4 regions of the Geodermatophilus sp. URMC 64 genome follow, and region 2 is predicted to be linked to each of the others. Evidence: riboswitches for the same ligand, from Rfam matches in the RefSeq annotation. Region 2 holds a riboswitch; each other region holds the start of a gene.

Region 1 (5,384 bases), 200 kb from region 2:
CTGGTAGGCCGCCGCCAGGCTCGCGTCGTCGTCGAGGTCCCGGACGTCGGGGAACAGGGCCCGCATGTCAGCGGGTGGTCAGGACGGCGGCGGTCTCCGCGGGCAGGGTCACCGTCTCCCGGTCCAGCCGGGGCTGCTCGCCGGTGCTGAACAGCACGCCGGTGGCCGGGCGGTCGAGGTCCAGCTCGCGGGGTGCGTCGGCGAAGTTGGCGACGACGCGCAGCGACCCGCGGGTGACGGCGATCCAGCGGTCGTCGTCGTCCCAGCTGACCGCCATCGCGGCGAGGTCGGGGTCGACGAGCTCCGGGTGGGCTTTTCTCAGAGCCAGTAGCGCACGATGCGTCTCCAGCACCCGCGCGTGCGGCTCCTTGGCCGGCTCGGCCCAGTCGAGCTTGGAGCGGGTGAACGTCTCGGGGTCCTGCGGGTCGGGGACGACGGCGGCGTCCCAGCCGTGCTCGGCGAACTCCCCGATGCGGCCCTCGGCCGTCGCCTTGCCCAGCTCGGGCTCCGGATGGCTGGTGAAGAACTGCCAGGGCGTCGTCGCCCCCCACTCCTCGCCCATGAAGAGCATCGGCGTGAACGGGCTGGTCAGCACGATCGTGGCGCCGACGGCGAGCAGGTCGGGGGAGAGGGAGGCCGAGATCCGGTCGCCGACCGCCCGGTTGCCGATCTGGTCGTGGTCCTGCAGGTAGCCGAGGAACTTCCAGCCGGGCAGCAGGGCGGTGTCGACCGGGCGGCCGTGGTGCCGCCGCCGGAAGCTCGACCACGCGCCGTCGTGGAAGAAGGCGCCGGTCAGCGTCTTGGCCAGGCCGGACAGGCCCGCCTCGGCGAAGTCGGCGTAGTAGCCCTGCCCCTCGCCGGTCAGCGACGCGTGCAGCGCGTGGTGGAAGTCGTCGCTCCACTGCGCGGTCAGCCCCAGCCCGCCGGCCACCCGCGGGGTGACCATCCGCGGGTCGTTGAGGTCGCTCTCGGCGATCAGCGTCAGCGGCCGGCCGACGGCGACCGACAGCTTGTCGACCTCCTGCGCCATCTCCTCGAGCACGTGCGTGGCCCGCTCGTCGACCAGCGCGTGGACGGCGTCGAGCCGCAGTCCGTCGACGTGCATGTCGCGCAGCCACATGAGCGCGTTGTCGATGACGTAGCGGCGGACCTCGTCGGAGTCCGGGCCGGACAGGTTGATCGAGCTGCCCCACGTGTTGGCGCCGCCCGAGGCGTTGATGGGGAAGAACTCCGGCAGGTAGTTCCCCGACGGGCCCAGGTGGTTGTAGACGACGTCCTGGATCACGCCGAGGCCGCGCTGGTGGCAGGCGTCGACGAACCGCTGGTAGGCCGCCGGGCCGCCGTAGGTCTCCTGCACGGCGTACCAGAGCACGCCGTCGTAGCCCCAGTTGTGCGGACCGTTGAACGCGTTGACCGGCAGCAGTTCGATGAAGTCGACGCCGAGGTCGACCAGGTGGCCGAGCTTGTCGATCGCGGCGTCCAGGGTGCCCTCGGGGGTGAACGTGCCGACGTGCAGCTCGTAGACCACGCCGCCGGCCAGCGGCCGCCCCGTCCACGCGGTGTCGCCCCACGAGTGGGCGGCCGGGTCGAAGCGGCGGGACAGGCCGTGCACGCTGTCGGGCTGGCGACGCGAGCGCGGGTCCGGGCGGGGGCTGTCGTTGTCGTCCAGCAGGAAACCGTAGTCCGCCTCCGGGGAGGCCTCGACCTCCGCGCGCCACCAGCCGTCGTCGTCCCGGCTCATGTCGTGGACGGCGCCGTCGACCTGGAGCCGCACGCGTTCCGGCAGCGGTGCCCAGACGGCGAACTCGACGGGGTCGGGCATGGAGGAGCCTTCCTTCCGGCAGGGGGAGCGCAGCCACTATGCCCGGGCGCCGTCGGCTCAACCGTCGAAGGACCCGGATGGCGACGCTGCCCGAGCCCGCCCCCGACGTGCGGGAGCCGGGCCGGGGAACGCCACCCCGGCCCGGCTCCGTCGCCCGGTCCTCCCGTCAGACGTGCAGGCGCTGGCCCACGTAGATCATGTTCGGGTTGCCGACGGTGCTCCGGTTCTGCGCCCAGAGCGCGCGCCAGCTGATCCCGTGCGCCCGGGCGATCTTCGCGAGGGTGTCACCGCTCTTCACCACGTAGCTGCCACCCGACGCGTGGGACGACCCCGACGACGCCTGCGGGGCCGGCGCAGGTGCGGCGGCCGCCGGTGTGGAGCCGCCCCGCAGGTGCCGCCCGCAGACCGGCCACGCGCCGATGCCCTGCCCCGCGAGGGTCCGTTCGGCGACGGCGATCTGCTGCGCCGGTGTGGCCAGGTCGGCCCGGGCGGCGTAGGCGCCACCGCCGTAGGCCAGCCAGGTGGAGCGGCTGAACTGCAGCCCGCCGTAGTAGCCGTTGCCGGTGTTGATGTGCCAGTTCCCCCCGGACTCGCACTGCGCGACGCCGCTCCAGTCGTGCTCTGCGGCGGACGCCGGCGCGGCGAGGGCGACGCCCCCGACCGCGGTGCCCAGGGCGAGCGCAGCGCCGCACAGCAGGCGGCGGACATGGCGGTACCCGGGCAGGACGTGCTGGGACATGGATCCTCCGATCCCCGCCGGCGAGGTGAGCTGTCGGGTTCGGGCGATCGGTGTGCCCGGCCGCCGGGAGGCGGCTTCACCCCGAGACGCAGCGCGTGCGTCAGATGTGGTTCCCCCGCCCCCGTCCGTGGGCTGATCCGAGGGACAGGCGGCCGGTGGACGGGGTTGGGCGGGCCGGCGCCTGGAGCCCGGCCGAGGGAGGCCCGGGCACGCGCCGAACCGTATGGAGGGCCCTCCCGTGCGGCTCTCCGGACCATGCAGTTCCCGGGCGTGGCGTCGGTGTTTCGCCGACGCGCCGTCGCCGGTCCTGCGCACCGCACTCGCGCCGCGACGCACCGTTGCGGTGCGGGTGCTTCCCGCCTCCGGGTGACCGGTCCGCGCGTCGCGGTGGAACGGGCCCCGCGAGCGGCTGCCGCCCGCTACCGTCCCGCCGACTCGGTACCACCGAGTACGGCCTTCTTCGGCCCGCCGACGCTCGAGCTGTGGATGCCCTCGCAGCAGGCCGACGAGGTGATCGCCACCGTCCAGAACGACCTCGGCCTGGCGCTGCCCGGCGTGGAGGTGCAGGCGTTCCGTCAGGACGCCGGCGTGCGCCGCAGCTTCGGGGCCACGTCCGCGCGGATCTTCTCCGCGGTGATGCTGGAGAGCGTCTGCGCCACCTTCGTCGCCGGCCTGGTGGCCGTCGGCGCCTCCGTCGTCCTCGTGCGCCAGCTCCCGCTGGAGCAGTGGCTCGGCAACGGCATCCCGCTCGCCGACACCCCCGGGTTCCCGGTGGCGGCGGCGATCGAGGGCCTGGTCGCCGCCACCGCGGTCGGCGCGCTCGCCGGCCTGCTGCCCGCGATCATCGCCGTCCGCGCGAAGGTGATCGACGCGATCCGCTTCTAGTCCCGTACGAGGAGCGCAACCGGCAGGCGGGCGAGGACGTCGGCCAGCGGGGCGCCGGCGGCGTCGGAGACCGCCCGCGCCCCGGTGAACAGGTCCCGCCAGGCCCCGTTCGGCAGTTGCAGCGCCGTGTCGCCCCAGCCGCCGAGCGCCGCGAGCCCGACCGGCAGCCGGGTCGCCACGGACACCGCCCCGCCCCGGTCGAACGCGACGACGTGCCCCGAGGCGGACCCGGCGGCCTCGACCGGCCCGTAGCCGTCGAACCACTCCGGATGGTCGCGGCGGGCCCGCAGCGTGCGGGAGACCACCTGCAGCTTGGCCGCGCCGGTGTCGTCCACCTCGGGGACCTCGCCGCCGTCGAGGGCCGCCAGCAGCCGCCGGCGCAGGTCGTAGTCGACCGGCCGCCGGTTGTCCGGGTCCACGAGCGAGAGGTCCCACAGCTCGGTGCCCTGGTAGACGTCCGGGACGCCGGGCATGGTCAGCTGCAGCAGCTTCTGGGACAGCGAGTTCGACCGGCCGAAGCCGGTGATCCGCTCGACGAACTTGTGGATCCGCGCCGCCGTCGCCTCGTCGTCGTAGGCGGCGTCGACGAGCGCGTGCAGCTGCTCCTCGAACTCCTGCACCGGGTTCGTCCACGTGGTCGACGTCCCGGCCTCGCGGGCGGCCTTCTCCACATAGCCGTGCGCCCGCTCGCGCGAGAGCGGCCACGCGCCGACCAGGTTCTGCCACACCAGGTGCGCCAGCGGCCGGTCGCCCAGCGGGTGCCGCGACAGCAGGTACCGGACCAGGCTGGCCCACTCGGTCGGGAGCTCGGCGAGCACGGCCAGCCGGGCGCGGACGTCCTCGCTGCGCTTGGTGTCGTGCGTCGACAGCGTCGTCATCGACGCCGGCTTGCGCTCCAGCCGGCGCCGCTGCGCCTCGTGGAACTCCTCGACGGTGCTGCCGAACCGTGCCGGGTCGCCGCCGACCTCGTTGAGCGCCACGAACCGCGCCCACCGGTAGTAGGCGGAGTCCTCCACGCCCTTGGCCATGACCGGGCCGCTGGTCTGCTCGAACCGGGTGGCGGCCTCGGTGCCGGCCTGCGCGAGCACCGGGTGCAGCGCGTCGACGGCGGCGACCAGGTCGGGACGGCGGTCGCGGACCGCGGCCACCGCCACGTCGAGGTGCTCACGGCCGTCGGGCAGGTAGCTGCGGTAGACGCCGAACGTGGCGAGCAGCTCGGCCAGCGCCTCCCGGACCTGCTCGGCGTCCACGCCCGGCAGCTCGCCGATCACCCGCACCAGGCGCGCGACCTCCGAGCCGAGCATGCCGTCGGTGACCTCGCGCTTGCAGTCGTGCACCAGCTGCGCGTAGTCGACGGTCCGGCCCGCGAGCTCGGTGTCCAGCGCGGTCAGCGCCGCCTCGCCGGCCGGGTCGACCAGGACGTCGTCCACCTCGGCGAGCGCGTCGTAGCCGGTCGTCCCCGCGGTGGCCCAGCTCTCCGGCAGCTCCTCGCCGGGCTCGAGGATCTTCTCGACGACCGTCCACCGGTCGTCGGAGAGCCGGGCAAGTCGTTCCAGGTAGCCCTTGGGGTCGGCCAGGCCGTCCGGGTGGTCGATCCGCAGCCCGTCGACCGCGCCCTCCCGCACCAGCCGCAGCACCAGGTCGTGGGTGGCGTCGAAGATCGCCGGGTCCTCCACGCGCAGCCCGGCGAGGGTGTTGATCGCGAAGAACCGCCGGTAGTTCAGGTCGGTGTCGGCGCGCCGCCAGTCGACGAGCTCGTAGTGCTGGCGGTCGTGCACCTCCTGGGGAGTCCCGCCGTCCGTGCCGGGCGCGAGCGGGAAGCGGTTGTCGTAGTACCGCAGCTCGCCGTCGACGACCTCCAGCTTCTCGACGTCGTCCGCGGAGCCCAGAACGGGCAGGCGGACCCTGCCGCCGCCGAACTCCCAGTCGATGTCGAAG
Region 2 (5,384 bases):
ACGAGGTACGGCCGAGGGCGGCCAGCTCGCGCTGCACCATCTCCTCGTGCACCCGCTCGTCCTCCCGGGCCTTCCGCGGGCTCCACCGGCCGGCCATCACGAAGACGAACGGCAGGAAGAGGATCTGACCCGCGATGCAGACCCACCACCAGGTCTGCCACTGGCCGGGGATCTCCTCGGCGGCCTCGGCGACCGCCGGACCGTTCTCCGCGAGGTACTCGAGGTCGCCGTCCTCGAACGCCGCCGGAGCGGCCTGCAGGTCCGCGGCGTACTGCCCGGCCGCCTGCAGGTTCGCCTGGACGTCGGCGGAGGCCAGGCTGGTGAGCAGCCCGGTCGCCGTCTGCTGGTCGACGCCGAGGCCGGCCATGATCTGCTGCACCGCCGCACCCTGGGCCGCCTGGTCGAAGGGGTTGGCCTGCAGTGCCGCGAGCGTGTCCGGCGCGATCACCTGCACGGTGGCCAGCTGGCCGTCGCGGACCACCGACTCCACGCCGGAGGCCTCGTCCTCGCTCGCGCCCTCGGCGCGGGCCACCTGACCGAGCAGGGTCGCCAGCGACTCCTGGTCCGTCGGGTCGGACTGGACCTGCGCCGCCAGGTCGGGGTCGATGCCCGTGACGATCGCGAACTCCGTCGGGTGCTCCTCCTGCATCGCCGTGATCCGCGAGCCCTGGTCGACCAGGGTCGAGGTCGCGGGGACGACGAGGGTGAGCACCGCCAGCGACACCGTCACGACGATCCGCAGGATCCAGCCCCACACCGCCAGGCCGGTCGCCGTGGCCGCCGGGTTGTGCTTCTCGACGGTCTCGGTGAACGACGCCATCCACGCGACGTAGGCCATGCCGCCGCCGACGGAGCTGAGCACGAAGTAGACGGCGAAGCTGTAGTAGCCGGTGTCCGGCTCGGTCGCCGCCAGCGTGAACAGCACGCCGCCCACCAGGCTGATCAGCGTGCCCACGACCATGAACGGCTTCCGGACGCGCAGCTTGTCCGACAGCAGGCCGAAGAGCACCAGGCCGATGGCGTTGAAGCCCCAGTACCAGTTGGCCAGCCCGTTGGCCCGCTGCTCGGAGTAGCCGTAGACGGTCGCGAAGTAGACGACGACGAAGCCGACCAGCGCGTAGTACAGGAGCAGGAAGACGCTGATCGCGAACGCCGAGCCGACGATGTCGAAGCGCAGCATCTGCCGCCACGAGCCCTTGACCGCCTGCTCCGGGTCGATGCCGGCCGCGCGCGCCTCGATCAGCGCGCGGTCGCGCATGCTCACCATCAGCTGGTCGCGCAGCGCGGGGGAGAGCTCGCGCAGGCCGACGAGCGCGACCAGGAAGACGACGAGCCCGGCGATGCCGCAGACGTAGAACTGGAAGCGCCAGTCGGGGTGGTCGTCGAGGGTGTTGCTGGAGACCGTGGTGACCACCAGGCTGCCGAGCACCGGGCCGAGGGTCCAGAAGCCCATCGCCACGCCCCGGCCGACCTGCGGCGAGAAGTCGCGGATCAGCGCCGGCGTGGCCACCAGGACGATGCCCTCGACCAGGCTCAGCAGCGCGAACAGGACCGTGTAGACGGTCTTGTTCGGCGCGAGCGGCAGCCCGAACAGGATGATCAGGCCGGTGACCAGCAGGCCCCAGACGACGAGGTTGGCGCGGCCCCAGCGGTCGGCCAGCCCGGCGAAGAGCGACGCGAAGGCGCCGACCGCGTTGCCGATGACCGAGACGAACACGAAGAACGTGAACGACATCCCGAAGTCGGCGATGATCTGCGTCGCGACCGCGCCGCCGATGTAGAGCTCGTAGTACAGGACCACCGTCGCGAGCACGGTGATGCCCAGGTAGAGGGCCCGCGGCCCGTTCTCCGGGTAGTGCGGCAGCGTGCGGTCCCAGAACCGGCTCAGGCCGCCCCGCGGGGGCGCGGGGTCGTCGGCGTTGCGCGGCGGGACGGTGGTGGTCGTCACGGTGTTCCCTTCCCCGGCGACGGTGCCGGGCCCCGAGTGCGAGCTCGCCGGGCCGGAGCGCGGCGGGTGTGGTGCAGACCACACCGCGGGGCAGGCTATCGACGCCGTGTCAGCGCAGTCAACGGTCCGTCGAGTCACCCGACGGGGTGTTTCGCTGACACAGCGTCGCGGGAGGACGTCGAGCAGACTTGGCGGCGTGCCGACCGCCGTCCCCGCCGCCTTCGTGCGGGCGCACACGCGCCTCGCCACGCCGTCGCTCGTGCCCGAGGTGACGCTGCACGTCGCCGACGACGTCGTCGCGCTGTGGGACGCGATGGAGACCGAGCAGGGCCGGCCGGCGGAGCAGCCGCCGTTCTGGGCCGCCGCCTGGCCGGGCGGGCAGGTGCTCGCCCGCTACGTGCTGGACGCTCCGGAGGTCGTGGCCGGGCGCGGCGTGCTCGACCTCGGCTCCGGCAGCGGGCTTGTGGCGATCGCCGCGGCGGCGGCCGGTGCGCGCGAGGTGGTGGCCAGCGAGATCGACCCCTACGGGACGACGGCGATCGCGGTGAACGCCGAGACCAACGGCGTGCGCGGGCTCCGCGTGGTGGGCGACGTGCTCGGGGGGCCGCCGCTCGACGTGGACGTCGTCCTGGCCGGGGACGTCTGCTACGACCGCGAGATGACCGAGCGGGTGATGCCCTTCCTCGACGCGTCGCGCGCCGCGGGCGCCGAGGTCCTCATCGGCGACCCGGGCCGGATGTACCTGCCGGCCGAGCGGCTGGCCGCCGTCGCGGCCTTCGACGTCCCGGAGACCGAGGGGCCGGGGATCCGCCGGTCGACGGTCTGGCGGCTGGGCTGACAGGACGACCTGGTTCCGTTTCGTTCGCCCCTACCCATTCCCGCCGTCGAGAAGCTGTCGCGCGACACTCATCACCCCACAAATCGTCGGCCGTGGATTGTCACGACTGCATAACGGCCTCTACGGTGAAGAGGTCTGGTCGGTCGTCACGTCCCCAGCCGGGGAGTCCGAGCGGACGCCGCCGAGTCGCCCACTGCTCGACCACGAGCAACGGGTGAGCCGGGGACCCACCGAAGTACTGGGGTGAATCCCGCCGACCGGGCACGTGTCCGGCGCGGGTAGGGCTGCTTCCCGCCCGAATCCGTCAGCTAACTCGGTAGGCGGCTGACGGAAGAAACGGAGAGCCGCCCTCATGGCGCGCCCTTGCCCCTCCGCACGACCCCGCAGCGCCCGGCACCGTCGCCTCCGGATGCGCCCGCGCATCTGATCGGACGCGGCCGTCCGCCCGGACGCCGCCCGCGGGCCCACCGCTCCCGAGCACCTCGCTCGACCGGCTGACCAGCCGCTTCCCCGGTGCGCCCGCGCAGGCCCGGCACTCCGGCGGACCGCCGTGACCGCTGCCCCGCACATCCGACGCAGCCCCGCAGCCCCGAACGGGCTCTGCTGCGCCCACACCCCCTCGGAGCACCGCCACTCATGAACCTCCGCAGCACGATCTCCGGCCGCAGTACCGCCCGCCGCCGTCCGCCGGCCGTCGGCCGCCGTCCCGCCCTGTACCTCGGCGCCGCCGCCGCCGGCGCGGTCATGGTCAGCGTCCTGTTCGGCGCCGACCCGGCGGCCCAGGCCGAGGCCGGGACGTCGGAGTCGGTCAGCGTGGCCCAGCAGCTCGGCCTCACCGCGCAGGCCGCCCCCGCCGACGCGGCGCGCGACCTGCAGCCGCTGGAGGACCTCGCCGCCAGCCGCAGCACCCGCGAGGCCGAGCAGGTCGCCGCGCAGCAGGCGCAGGCCGCCGCCGACCAGGCCGAGCTCGACCGGCAGAAGGCCGAGGCCGAGGCGAAGGCCCGTGCCGAGGCCGAGGCCAAGGCTCGCGAGGAGGCCGAGGCCAAGGCCCGCCAGGAGGCCGAGCGGGCGCAGGCGGCGCCGGCTGCGGCGCCCGCGTCGTCCGGGTCCAGCTCCGGTTCGGGGTCCTACCAGGACTACGCGCTGTCCAAGCTCGGCGGTGACACGTCCGAGTTCTCCTGCCTCGAGAACCTGTGGGGCAAGGAGAGCGGCTGGAACCCGAACGCGCAGAACCCGACGAGCACCGCGTACGGGATCCCGCAGTTCCTCAACTCGACGTGGGCGAGCACGGGCATCGCCAAGACCTCCGACCCGTACCGGCAGATCGATGCGGGCCTGATCTACATCAACAACCGCTACGGCTCGCCGTGCGGCGCGTGGTCGCACTCCCAGTCCACCGGCTGGTATTGAGCCGACAGCTCGCCTCACCTGACCGAGGGGTCGCCCGTCCCGGGCGGCCCCTCGGGGCGTTCTGGGACCATGGATCCGTGCGCGGCTGGCTGACGGGGCTCGGGATCGCCGCGGCGGTCATGATCGCCAGCTGGGTGGTCCTCGTCCTGCTGGCCCGCCGCCTGCCCGAGGGCACCGCGAAGGAGCTGGCCCGGTTCCTGCCGGCCTGCGTCACCACGGCCCGGCGGCTGCGCGTGAACCCGGCGGTGCCCCGGCGGGCCAAGCTGGCGGTCGGGTTCGCCGGCCTCTGGGTGCTCTCGCCGATCGACCTCATCCCGGAGTTCCTGCCGGTCATCGGCCCCCTGGACGACGTCGTCGTCGTCGCGCTGGCGCTGCGCTACGCGGCCCGGCAGGTGCCGCGCGAGGTCCTGCTCGAGGCGTGGCCCGGCGACCGGCGGATCATCGAGCGACTGCTGGGCCCACCTCGTGCGACGTCCGCCCCGATCGACCGAGAGCGGTGACCGTGCCCGACGCCCCGTGGTGGACCAGCGCCGTCGTCTACCAGATCTACCCGCGCTCCTTCCAGGACTCCGACGGCGACGGCATCGGCGACCTCGGGGGAGTGCTGCAGCGGCTGGACCACCTCTCCGACCTCGGCGTCGACGTCCTGTGGCTCTCGCCGGTGTACCCCTCGCCGCAGGCCGACAACGGCTACGACATCTCCGACTACCAGGACGTCGACCCGCTCTTCGGCAGCCTGGCCCAGCTCGACGAGCTGATCGCCGCCCTGCACGCCCGCGGGATGAAGCTGGTCATGGACCTGGTGGTCAACCACACCAGCGACGAGCACCCGTGGTTCGTGGAGTCCCGGTCGGGGCCGGGCTCGGCCAAGCGGGACTGGTACTGGTGGCGGCCGCCGCGGCCGGGCCTGGCCGCCGGCGCCCCGGGCGCCGAGCCGACCAACTGGGCGTCGTTCTTCTCCGGGCCGGTGTGGGAGCTCGATGAGGCGAGCGGGGAGTACTACCTGCACCTGTTCGACAGGAAGCAGCCGGACCTCAACTGGGAGAACCCCGAGGTCCGGCAGGCGGTCTACGCGATGATGCGGTGGTGGCTCCACCGCGGTGTCGACGGTTTCCGCATGGACGTCATCAACATGATCTCCAAGGACGTCGCCCCCGACGGTCATCTGCACGACGGGCCGCCGATCCC
Region 3 (5,384 bases), 2.5 Mb from region 2:
CGGGTCTGACCGGGGCTTTCTGTACAGAAAGGTCCGGTCAGGCGGCGGCACCCGGCCGGCCGGTCTTGCCCCGGAATCGACGGACCGCCCCGGCCGCGGGATGCGGGCGGGGCGGTCCGGGGTCGGCGGAAGACCGTTCGGCCTCCCGCGCGGCTCAGCCGCCGTAGTTCACGTGGACGTGGTCCATGTGGTTCTGCGTGGCGCTGCCGCGGTCGGCCATCTGCTTCCAGGCGCCGGTCGGCGAGGTCAGGATCCGCTGCTGCCAGATGACGTACTCGACGCCGAGCTCGTCCCAGTGGGCGAGGTGGTAGGCGACGATCGCGTCACCGAGGGCCGCGTCGCTCATGACCATGTAGTCGATCGCCAGGCCGGACGGGTGGCCGTGCGGGTCCCGCGCGCTGGCCCGGGTGCCGCCGAGGGTGATGGCGTCGGCGCCGGGCACGTTGGAGACGACCGCGTCGGCGGCCGCCTGTGCCTGCGGCTTGATGGCGCCGGCGGTGTTGGTGATCGTCGCGGTGGTCGTGGCCGGTGCGGCGGCGGCCTCCGGCGCGGGGGCGGCGACGGGAGCGGCGGCGGGCGCCACCTCCATGGGCGCCACGGCCGGGGCGGTGACAACGGGAGCGGCGACGACCGGCGCCGCGGCGTCGGTAGCGGCCTCGGGAGCGGCCTGCGCCGAGCCGGAGGTCAGCAGCACCTGGCCCGGGAAGATCAGGTTCGGGTTGCCGCCGATGACGCCGGCGTTGCGCTGGTAGAGCTCGCGCCACGGCTCGCTGTGCGCGGCGGCGATCTTCGCGACCGTGTCGCCGGGCTCGACCGTGTAGTCGCCGGCCGGAGCTCCGTCGCTCGGGGCGGCGGCGGTGTCGGCGGTGTCCTTCTCGGCGGCGTCCTTCTCGGCGGCCGCGTCGGCCGGAGCGGGGGCCGCCGCAGCCGGGGCCGGGGCTGCCTCGGCGGCGGCCGCGGTGGTGCCGTCGGTCAGGCGCTTGCCGCAGGTCGGCCACGCGCCGATGCCCTGCCCGGCGAGCACCTCCTCGGCGATCTGGATCTGCTGGGCGGGGGTCGCCAGGTCGGCGCGGGGGGCGAGGTCGGTGCCACCGAAGGCGGCCCAGGTGGACTGGCTGAACTGCAGGCCGCCGAAGTAGCCGTTGCCGGTGTTGATGCTCCAGTTGCCGCCCGACTCGCACTCGGCGACGCCGGTCCAGTCGTGGGTGGTGGAGGCCTGGGCCGGGGAGCTCAGGACGCCGATGCCGACGACGGTGGCGCCGGCGGCGACGGGGGCGCGGGCGATGACCTTCTTGGTGCGGACGTAGCGGGGCGCGCGGTGCTTGGCCATGGTGTGTGGTGATCTCCGATCACCGCCGGCGAGGTGAGCTGTCGGGTTCGGGCGATCGGTGCCCGGCCGCGGGTCGCGCGGCTTCACCCCGAGGCGCGCGGCCCGAGGCCGTGGCGCGCCGTGGAAAGTGGGTCCCCCACCCCTGCCCTGAACTGTTCGGGATGGCAGCCGGTGGGCAGGGTTTGGCGGACCGGCTCCGCGCTCCTTGTTTGCTGAGCGCAGCCAAAACGCTACGTCCCGTTATGTGCATTGTCGCCGTGATGGACGCCACATCCGGTGCCACCGACCGGGAAACGGCAGGTGACGGCGACACCGCTCGCCGAAATGCGGGTCAGCTCACTGCCGCTGGCGTATCGCGTCGTAGAGCACGTCCTGCAGGTCGGCCGGGTCCTCCGCGGAGTAGGCCGCGCCGCCCGTGGCCTCGGGTATCTGCCGCAGCACGTCGAGGTCGGCGTCCGGCCCCAGCGCCACCCCGATCGCCTTCACCGGCCGCTCCGAGTCCGCCTCGGCGCGCAGTGCCCATGCTCGCTCTCGATCGTGGCGGACGGCGTGCGGGCCTCCGAGGCCGCCGACCCGGACCAGGCGGCCGCCCCCGGAGGGCTGCCCCGTCCGCCGGGGCCGACGTGCCCTCCCCGCTCGTGCGGACGGGCCGCCGGCTCCCGGGTGGGGAGCCGACGGCCCGTCGCGTCGTGCGGTGGTGCGGTACGGCCGGTCAGGCCTCTGGGATCCCGTTCTCCGGCACGTCGCTGGCCTCGCCGTCGGACTCCTCGATCTCGGCGTCGCCGTTGTCGGTGGTCAGGACGCCGGTCTGGTCCTCGCCGACCAGCCCGTTGAGCTGGACGACCTTCACGCCGCTGATGCCGGCGTGCCGGTCGGCGGAGTACCGGAAGGGCGCCAGCCAGGGGCCCTCCCAGTCCTGGCCGTTCTCCTCGATCGCCTCGACCAGGCTGTCGCGGGTCGGGTTCTGCCCGGCCGCGAGCAGCGCCTGCACCACGGTGTAGGCCTGGGCCATGCCGTAGACGCGGAAGTTGGTCAGCTCGCCCTCCTGGCCGGAGGCGTCCCAGATCTCCTGCCACTGCTGCACCCACGGGTCGTCCGGCACGTCCACGCCGTTGAGGTACTCCGTGGTGAACGCCCCGTTGAGCAGGCTGGCGTCGCTGACCTGGCCCTGCGAGAAGTTGGCCAGCAGCGCGCCGACCAGCTGCGGGTCCGAGCCGATGTTCGAGTAGAACCACTGCGGCTTGTAGCCCAGGCGCAGCGCGGTCAGCTGCGCGATCGCCGTGTAGCTGGGCACGTTGAAACCGACGACGAAGTCGGCGCCGGCGGCCTGCAGTGCGGCGATCTGCGCGGTGATGTCGGTGTTGCCGGGGACGTAGGTCTGCACGTCGACGATCTGGGCGTCGAGGTACTGGCGGACGCCCTTCTCGCCGTCCTCGCCGAGGTCGTCGGCCTGCAGGAACAGCCCCACCTTCGCATCCGGGAAGTTCTCGGCGATGTAGTTGCCGATGATCTTGCCCTCGATCTCGTAGTCCGGCTGCCAGCCGAACGTGTACGGGTTCTCCTCCGGGTTGTCCCAGAGCAGCGAGCCGGAGGAGACGAACAGGTCGGGCACCTGTTCGCCGTTGAGGAAGTCGAGGACGGCGCTGTGCGTGGGCGTGCCGAGGCCACCCGCGATCGCGAAGACCTCCTCCTCGAGGACGAGCTCGTTGACCACCGACGCGGTGTTGGTCGGGTTGTAGCCGTCGTCCCGGTAGACGTACTCGATCTGCCGCCCGTTGACGCCGCCGTTCTCGTTGACCCAGTCGAAGTACGCCTGGACGCCGGTCGGGATCTCGCTGTAGCCGGGCGCCGCGACACCGGTCAGCGGGTAGTGGGCGCCGATCTTGATGCTGTCCTCGGTGATGCCGATGTCCGAGGCCTCGTTGGCCCCGCCGGTGTCGTCACCGCTGTCGCGGCTCTCGCCCGCGCCGCAGGCGGCGAGGGCGGAGGCAACGGTGGCCGCGGTCAGGAATGACACGAGGCGCCGTGAGGATGTGCGCAATTGTTCTCCTCTGTGCGATCCGGGCACCGCTGCCCGGAGGTCTGGAATGGCGGAGCGGAGGACGGCCGAGGGCCCTCACCCCCTGCCGGCGCGCGCACCGGCGCGCTTCGCCCGTGCCGACAGCCAGCGCAGCCGGATGGTCCCGACCAGGCCGGCGGGGGCGAAGAGCATGACGACGATCAGCACGATCCCGTAGACCAGCGGGGACAGCTGCGCGGCCTCGGTGTCGCTGAGGTTCAGACTCGATCCCGTGTTGCGGGCCAGCTCGGGGAGGAACACCAGCATCACCGCGCCGAGCAGCGCGCCGAGCATGCTGCCCAGCCCGCCGATGACGATCGCGGTCAGCAGCGACAGCGAGAGGACGAGCGTGAACGACAGCGCCGACACCGAGCCGAGGACGAAGGCCAGCAGCGCGCCGGCGAGCCCGGCGCAGGCGGAGCTGACCACGAAGGCCAGCACCCGCCAGTGCCCCAGCCGGATGCCGGCCAGCTCGGCGGCCACCTCCTGGTCACGGACCGCCCGCCAGGTGCGGCCGATCCGGCTGCGCACCAGGTTGGCCAGCAGGAAGAACGTGATCAACACGCAGATCAGGCCGAGGTAGGCCTGCCACTTCTGGTTCGTCGGCTGCGTCCCCGACAGGAAGAACGAGAAGTCCTGCCACCACTCCGGCGGCTCCGGCCGGCGGTAGGTGATCGGCTGGTTGCCGCCGAGGGTCTCGGGGAAGACGAGGGCGAGGCCGGGCAGGCCGACGGCGAGGGCGAGGGTCGCGCCGGCGAGGTAGGGCCCGTGCAGCCGCGCCGCCGCCACGCCGACCACCGCGCCGACGACGGTGGTGAGCGCCGCGGCGATCAGGAAGATCACCGGGAGCGGCCACGGGTTCTCCTGGTGCTCGAAGAACAGCGCCGTGGTGTAGGCGCCGACCGCCATGAGGGCGCCGTGGCCGAGGGAGATCTGCCCGTTGACGCCCGTCAGCAGCGTCAGGCCGGCCGCGGCCACCGCGTAGAACCCGACCTGGGCGATCTGCGTGTGGGTGAACCGGTCGGTCACCTCGATCAGGAGCATCCCGGCGATCAGCGCCAGCAGGAGCAGCAGCGCGTGCCGGGGCAGGGCCGCCTGGGGCAGGCCCCACTTCCGCCGCCGTCCGCCGGCCGTGGCGGTGGGTGCGTCGGCCGCCGCGGTCGCGACCGTGGGGGCGTCGTCCGTCGCCTGTCCGGGGGTCTGCAGGTCACTCATCGGTCATGCCCTCCGGGCCTTGGCGCTGCTGAACAACCCGCCGGGGCGGACCAGGAGGACGACGACCAGGATCACCAGCGCCGCCAGGCTGACCACCTCGTCGCCGAGGTAGCCGCGCACGTAGCCGAGCAGCAGGCCCAGCGCGACGCCGCCGACCACCGCGCCGATCGGCGAGTCCAGCCCGCCGAGGACGGCGGCCACGAAGCCGTAGACGATCAGCGCGTCCATGAACGTCGGCGTCAGCGACGAGCCCTCGCCGGCGATGAGCACGCCGGAGATCGCGCCGACCACCGCGGCCAGCGCCCAGCCGAGGGTGAGCATCCGGCCCACCTTGACGCCGAGCAGCCGGGCGACCTCCTGGCCGAAGGCGGAGGCGCGCATGGCCAGCCCCACGCGGGTGTAGCGGAACAGCACGATCAGCAGCGCGAGGGTCAGCAGGACCCCGCCGAGCGTGTAGAGGTTGTTGGGCGTGAGCGCGATGTTGGTGCCGCCCACGGTGAATCCCACCCGGCCGAACGGCGGCGGGAAGGCCCGCTCGTTGTTGCCGAAGATGATCCCGATGGCCGCCTGGATCGCGATGAACAGGCCGAGGGTGACGATGACCGCGTTGAGCTCCGGGCCGCCCTCCACGGGGCGGATCACCACCCGCTCGATCACCGCCCCGAGCACGAAGCCGCTGACCAGCGCCACGAGGACGGCGACCCAGTAGGACTGGCCGGCCTCGATCAGCGCGAGCGCGATGAACGTCGTCGCCGCCGCCATCGCGCCCTGCGCGAAGTT
Region 4 (5,384 bases), 1.8 Mb from region 2:
ACCTCCGTCGTCCGCGGGACGTACTTGAGGTACATGCCGGCGAGCAGCCCGAGCCAGGACAGCGCCTCGGCGACGGCGACCACCCGGAAGACGGTGGCGACCAGGGCGGGGCGGGGCGTGCGCGACGGCATGGGGGCGGGTCCTCCTCGGGTGCGGGTGTCCGGAGACCTCAACGGCAGCACGCCCACCGGCGTCCCCGATGGAGGGTGTGACCTTCGCCGGGTGGCAGGGTCGGGGCGTGCAGGGGCTGGCGCGGCGGGAGTTCTGCCTCGTGCTGCTGCGCCGGATGGCCGACGTCCGCCCCGATCTGGTGGCGCAGGCGCTCCCCCGGCTCGGGGCCGACCGGGCGCAGGCCCGCGCGGCGCACCGGCGCTGGCAGGCGCTGCACCACGCGGCCAGGGCGCCCCGGGGGCTGGCGCTGCGCACCGCCGTCCTGGGGCCGCCCGACGAGGCGGAGGACCGGCGGTTCGGGGACCTCGACGTCGAGGTGCGCCGCTGGCCGCTGCCGCTGTGGCCGCACCTGCTGTGGGAGGTGCTGTCCGGCCCGGGCGGCACGGTGCTGAACGAGCACCTGGTGCGCGCGCCGGGCTCGCCGGTGCCGCCTGCGGCCGCCGGCGGGCTGCGGGCCTGGGAGCACGTGCTCGACGACGTCGTCGGCCTGCCGGGCGCGGTGAGCGTCGACCCGGGTGTGGTGACCCGCTGGGAGATCCACCTCCCGGACGGCGTCCGCGCGCAGTTCGTCTGGGGGCTGCTGCAGCAGGTCAGGCCGCCGGCGGAGGGGTGACCAGCGCGGACGGCGGGCCCGAGAGCACCGAGCCGAGGAGGGCGGCCACTGCGAGGACGGCGGCGAGCCGCGGATGCCCGGACACCGCGAGCGCCAGGACCGCGGAGCCGTAGACGACCGCCTTGGTGGCCACGGCGAGCACCGCGATCTGCACCGGCGCCTGCGGGGCGGCGAACACGCCCCAGAGCACGGCCGCGACCAGCGGTGCGCCGATACCGGCGAGCACCCGCCCGGTGGTGGAGTCCGGCAGCGACCAGGCGCCGACCGCGAGCGCGGCGAGGGCGGCCAGCTCGGAGGCGAAGGCCACGGTGACCCAGGTCCAGTTCCACGTGTGCGCCATGGCTCCTGCTCCGTTTCGTGATCGACGATCCGTTTTGAGAGCAGTGTTCTCGGACGATGGCGCCCTGTCAACCGTGCACACGACGGAGCCCCCGGCCGCGGGGGAGGCGGCCGGGGGCTCGGAAGGCGTGCGGGCGGGGACTCAGCCGGCGATGCGCCGCATCGCGGTGATCGTGCCGACGGCGTCGATGCTGGCCACCTTGACCACGTCACCGGACGTCGGTGCGTGCACCATCTGGCCGTTGCCGATGTAGATCCCGATGTGGCTGACCGGGCTGTAGAAGGCGATCAGGTCACCGGGCTGCAGCTCGGCGCGCGAGACCGCCTGACCCATGCTCGCCTGCTGCCTGCTGGAGTGCGGCAGGCTCACGCCGGCGGCCTTGTAGGCGTACTGGACCAGCCCGGAGCAGTCGTACGAGCCGGGGCCGGCGGCCGCCCAGACGTAGGGCTTGCCCCGCTGCGCCATGGCCGTGTCGACGGCGGTCTGCGCGGCCGCACTGCTCGCCACGATCGGCCCGGAGGGCAGCGGCTCGGCGCGCTCGGCCCGGCTGGCGCGGTCGCCGCTGTGGCCGGCCAGCGCGGTGGTCGCCTGCCGCTCCTCGGCGGAGAGCCGGCTGAAATCGGCCTGGTACTCGTCGACCTGCTTCTGCAGGTCGGCCTGCTGGGCGGCGACCGCGTCGAAGGTGGCCTGGGCCTCGGTGGCCGCCTTGGCGGCCGTGGTCTGCGCCTGAGCGGCCACCTGGCTGGCCGCGGCGGCCTCGCCGAGGATCTCGTTCTGGTGGCCGGCGACCATCTCCAGCGTCGACATGCGGGCGACGAAGTCGTCGGCGCCGTCGCTGGTCATCAGCGCAGAGAAGCCGTTGAGCCCCTCGCCGGTGAAGGCGCTGCGGGCGATGCCGCGGACCTGCTCCTGGGCGGTGGCGAGGTCGGCCTGCGCCTGGGCCAGGGTGGCCTCGGCGGCGCGGACGGCGTCCTGCTGGGCGGTGAGCTCCTCGCGCGCGTCGTTGAACTTCTCGGTGACGGCCTCGAGGTCGTGGGCGCGGGCGGCCATGAGGGCGGCCGCCTCCTGCGCGGTGGCGGGGTCCGGCGCGGCCGAGGCCGGCACCGGGACCAGCGCGACGCCGATGGCGCCGGTGAGGGCGAGGACCGCGCGACGCGCGGTGATCGGCAGGAGGTTCGGGCGCGGGAAGGACGTCCGAGGGGTCGCCATGGTCTGGCGGCTCTCCATTTCTTCCGAATCAGCCGCCTACCGAGTTAGCTGACGGGTTCGGGCTCAGAAGGCGCCCGGCGGGCCGGCCTGGAGGGCCGGGTCCGCTTCACCCCGGTGCTTCGGTGGGTCCCCGGTCCGGCGCCCGCGTCTCGCGCGGTCCACCGGTTCGGCGGCGCCCGGCGGGTGTCACTCAGTAGTGACTCAACGCCCCGACGGACATACAGACGGTAAGCGGATGACCGCCTCGTGACAATCACCCGGATGTGATTTGTGCACCTCTTCACAACCGATTGCACTTCAGGCCGCACGCTGGGTGACGAGGATCGGGCCCCACCTCCGGGAGTGTCATGTGAACGTGAACATGGCGACCTGGGCAAACGCGTTCCGGACGGTGGTTACGGTGCGCAGATGCCGCGTGCGCGCTACGACGTCGTCGTTGTCGGAGGTGGACATAACGGCCTGACCGCCGCCGCCTACCTGGCCCGGGCCGGCCGGTCGGTCCTCGTGCTCGAGCGCCGGCGGGAGGTGGGTGGGGCCGCCGTGAGCCGGCAGCTCTTCGACGGCGTCGACGTCCGGCTGTCGGCCTACTCGTACCTGGTCAGCCTGCTGCCCGACCGCATCGTCACCGACCTCGGCCTGGAGCTGACGCTGCTCGACCGGGCGGTCGCCTCCTACACCGCGGTGGCCCGGGGCGGTGAGTCCCTCGGCCTGCTGGTCGAACGGGACGAGGGCCCGGCGACGGCCGCCTCCTTCCGGGCGCTCACCGGGTCCGACGCCGAGCTGGCGGGCTGGCAGCGGTTCTACGGCCGGCTGGCGACCCTCGCCGAGGACCTCGCGCCCACCCTGACCGAGCCGCTGCTCGCGCCCGGCGAGCTCGCCGGCCGGCTGCGCGACCCCGCGCTCTGGCACGACCTGCGCGAGCGGCCGCTCGCCGACGTCGTCGCCGACCACCTGGCCGACGACGTCGTCCGCGGGGTGGCCCTCACCGACGGGCTGATCGGCACCTTCGCCGACGTGCACGACGCGCGCAGCGCCGCCGGCCGCTGCTTCCTGTACCACCTGATCGGCAACGGGACCGGGCGCTGGCGGGTGCCGGTCGGCGGCATGGGCGCGGTCACCGGCGCGTTGGCGGCGGCGGGCCGCGCCGCAGGGGCCGAGCTGGTCACCCGGGCCACGGTCACGTCCCTGGAGCCCGGCCCGGGCGGCGTCACCGTGCACTGGACGGGCGAGGACGGCGACGCCGCGGCCGAGGCCGGGCACGTCGTCGTCGGCGCCGCGCCCACCGTGCTCGCCGAGCTGACCGGGACCGACGCCGGACCCCGGCCGAGCGGCGCGCAGCTGAAGGTGAACATGGTGCTCGCCCGGCTGCCGAGGCTGCGCTCGGGCGCCGACCCCGCGACCGCGTTCGCCGGCACCTTCCACGTGGACGAGGCGGCCGGCCAGCTCGACGCGGCCTACGCCCAGGCGGCCGCCGGGCAGCTGCCCGCGAGCATCCCGTTCGAGGTGTACTGCCACTCGCTGACCGACCCGACCATCCTCGGGCCGGAGGCGCGCGCCGCGGGCCTGCACACCCTGACGCTGTTCGGCCTGCACACCCCGGCGGAGCTCTATGCCGCGGACAACGAGGGAACCCGCGCCGAGGCCGTCCGGCGGGTCGTCACCCAGCTGGACGCGCACCTGGCGGAGCCGCTGCTGCACTGCCTGGCGCGCGACGCGCACGGGCAGCCCTGCCTGCAGGCCGCCTCACCGCTCGACGTGGAGGCCGCGCTGGCCATGCCGGGCGGCCACATCTTCCACGGCGACCTGGACTGGCCGGTGGCCCGCACGCCCGAGGAGGCCGGCACGTGGGGCGTGGCGACCGCGCACCCGCGGATCGTCGCGGCGTCCTCGGGTGGAACCGTGCGCGGCGGCGCGGTCAGCGGGCTGGGCGGCTACGCGGCCGCCCGGCACCTCCTCGCGGGCCGCTGAGGCCGTCCGAGGGGCGCGGGGACGCCGGGCCTGGTGACATGACCCGGTGCGGCAGCGCTGGACGCAGGAGGCAGCGGAGCTCCTGCAGGCGATGCGGCGGCGGCTGCACGGGCGCGACCTCGCGCTGATCGCCGCCGGGCTCACCTTCTACGCGGGGCTGGCCGTCGTCCCCCTGCTGGTCGTGGCCGTCGCGCTCACCGCACGGCTGACCTCCCCCGAGACGGTCCGGGAGCTCGGCGCCCGTCTGGCGGAGCTGTTCCCCGCCGCGGTCGGTGCGCCGGCGGCGGTCCAGCGGCTGGTCGACGCGGGAGTGGGCCTGGACCTGCTGGGGGGCCTGCTGGCGCTGCTGCCCATGTCGCTCTACGGCGAAGGGCTGCGCCGGGCGTTGCTGCGGTTCAGCCGGCGCCGGGAGTCGATGACGGCGTGGCGCGGGCGCCTGCTGGCGCTGCCCCTTCTCCTCGTGACGCCGCTGCTGCTCCACCCGCTGCTGCTGGCGGTCGAGGTGATGGCCGACCTGGCCCGCACCGGCGGGCCGGCCGCCACCCTCGGGCGGGTGGCCGTCGGCTTCTACTCCGTGCTGGCCGTGCTGACCGTGCCCCTGCTGTGGGGCTTCCAGGTGGTGGCCGGCGCCCGGGTCGGACGGCGGGCCCTGCTCGTCGGCGTCCCGCTCACCGCGGCCTGCCTGTCCGGTTTCCTGCAGGGCTTCGTGCTGTTCCTGTCCCTGCCGCTGGACCTCGGGGCGCCCTTCGGCGGGATCGCGGTGGTCGGCGGGGTGGCCGCCGTCGGCCTGTGGCTGTTCGTCCTCCACCTGGTGCTGCTGGGCGGCTGGCTGCTCACCCAGTCCCTCGACGAGCGTCAGTCGTCGTCGCCCTGACCGGGGCTGTCCGGGAAGTCGCCGGGCGGTCGGCCGGGCTGCGGCCCCTGGCCGGCATCGCCCTGGTCGCCGTCCCCCTGGTCGTCGGCCGGGGGGTCCGGGGCCGGGGGCGGCGGCTCCTGCTGCGGAGGTGGCTGCGGGGCGGGTTCCGGCTCGGGTTCGGGCTCCGGCCTCGGCTCGACGTAGTCGGAGCCGTTGCTCACCCGGAT

The links. Region 2 has a riboswitch for cyclic di-AMP ahead of ACWIYF_RS10920 (aggregation-promoting factor C-terminal-like domain-containing protein). Riboswitches for the same ligand answer to the same signal wherever they lie in the genome.
Region 1: linked by a shared signal. The riboswitch ahead of ACWIYF_RS09975 (LysM peptidoglycan-binding domain-containing protein) and the one ahead of ACWIYF_RS10920 (aggregation-promoting factor C-terminal-like domain-containing protein) in region 2 are both predicted to bind cyclic di-AMP.
Region 3: linked by a shared signal. The riboswitch ahead of ACWIYF_RS26450 (transglycosylase family protein) and the one ahead of ACWIYF_RS10920 (aggregation-promoting factor C-terminal-like domain-containing protein) in region 2 are both predicted to bind cyclic di-AMP.
Region 4: linked by a shared signal. The riboswitch ahead of ACWIYF_RS02215 (NlpC/P60 family protein) and the one ahead of ACWIYF_RS10920 (aggregation-promoting factor C-terminal-like domain-containing protein) in region 2 are both predicted to bind cyclic di-AMP.

The regions. Positions count from the first base shown of each region.
Region 1 is NZ_CP199955.1:2,018,601-2,023,984, forward strand. Features, by position in the region: gene ACWIYF_RS09965 (dihydrofolate reductase family protein) at 1-66, opposite strand, end outside; gene treZ (malto-oligosyltrehalose trehalohydrolase) at 68-1,822, opposite strand; gene ACWIYF_RS09975 (LysM peptidoglycan-binding domain-containing protein) at 1,989-2,561, opposite strand; cyclic di-AMP (ydaO/yuaA leader) riboswitch at 2,562-2,722, opposite strand; gene ACWIYF_RS09980 (ABC transporter permease) at 3,048-3,446, shown strand; gene treY (malto-oligosyltrehalose synthase) at 3,443-5,384, opposite strand, start outside.
Region 2 is NZ_CP199955.1:2,220,254-2,225,637, forward strand. Features, by position in the region: gene ACWIYF_RS10910 (MFS transporter) at 1-1,948, opposite strand, end outside; gene ACWIYF_RS10915 (class I SAM-dependent methyltransferase) at 2,145-2,786, shown strand; cyclic di-AMP (ydaO/yuaA leader) riboswitch at 2,971-3,124, shown strand; gene ACWIYF_RS10920 (aggregation-promoting factor C-terminal-like domain-containing protein) at 3,423-4,196, shown strand; gene ACWIYF_RS10925 (YkvA family protein) at 4,274-4,696, shown strand; gene ACWIYF_RS10930 (glycoside hydrolase family 13 protein) at 4,693-5,384, shown strand, end outside.
Region 3 is NZ_CP199955.1:5,384,796-5,390,179, reverse strand. Features, by position in the region: gene ACWIYF_RS26455 (glycosyltransferase family 9 protein) at 1-9, shown strand, start outside; gene ACWIYF_RS26450 (transglycosylase family protein) at 155-1,330, opposite strand; cyclic di-AMP (ydaO/yuaA leader) riboswitch at 1,339-1,507, opposite strand; gene ACWIYF_RS26445 (hypothetical protein) at 1,667-1,816, opposite strand; gene ACWIYF_RS26440 (ABC transporter substrate-binding protein) at 2,043-3,347, opposite strand; gene ACWIYF_RS26435 (branched-chain amino acid ABC transporter permease) at 3,447-4,604, opposite strand; gene ACWIYF_RS26430 (branched-chain amino acid ABC transporter permease) at 4,608-5,384, opposite strand, start outside.
Region 4 is NZ_CP199955.1:453,634-459,017, reverse strand. Features, by position in the region: gene ACWIYF_RS02230 (DUF3817 domain-containing protein) at 1-131, opposite strand, end outside; gene ACWIYF_RS02225 (hypothetical protein) at 239-784, shown strand; gene ACWIYF_RS02220 (YrdB family protein) at 762-1,124, opposite strand; gene ACWIYF_RS02215 (NlpC/P60 family protein) at 1,266-2,333, opposite strand; cyclic di-AMP (ydaO/yuaA leader) riboswitch at 2,350-2,499, opposite strand; gene ACWIYF_RS02210 (phytoene desaturase family protein) at 2,742-4,301, shown strand; gene ACWIYF_RS02205 (YhjD/YihY/BrkB family envelope integrity protein) at 4,348-5,175, shown strand; gene ACWIYF_RS02200 (transglycosylase domain-containing protein) at 5,157-5,384, opposite strand, start outside.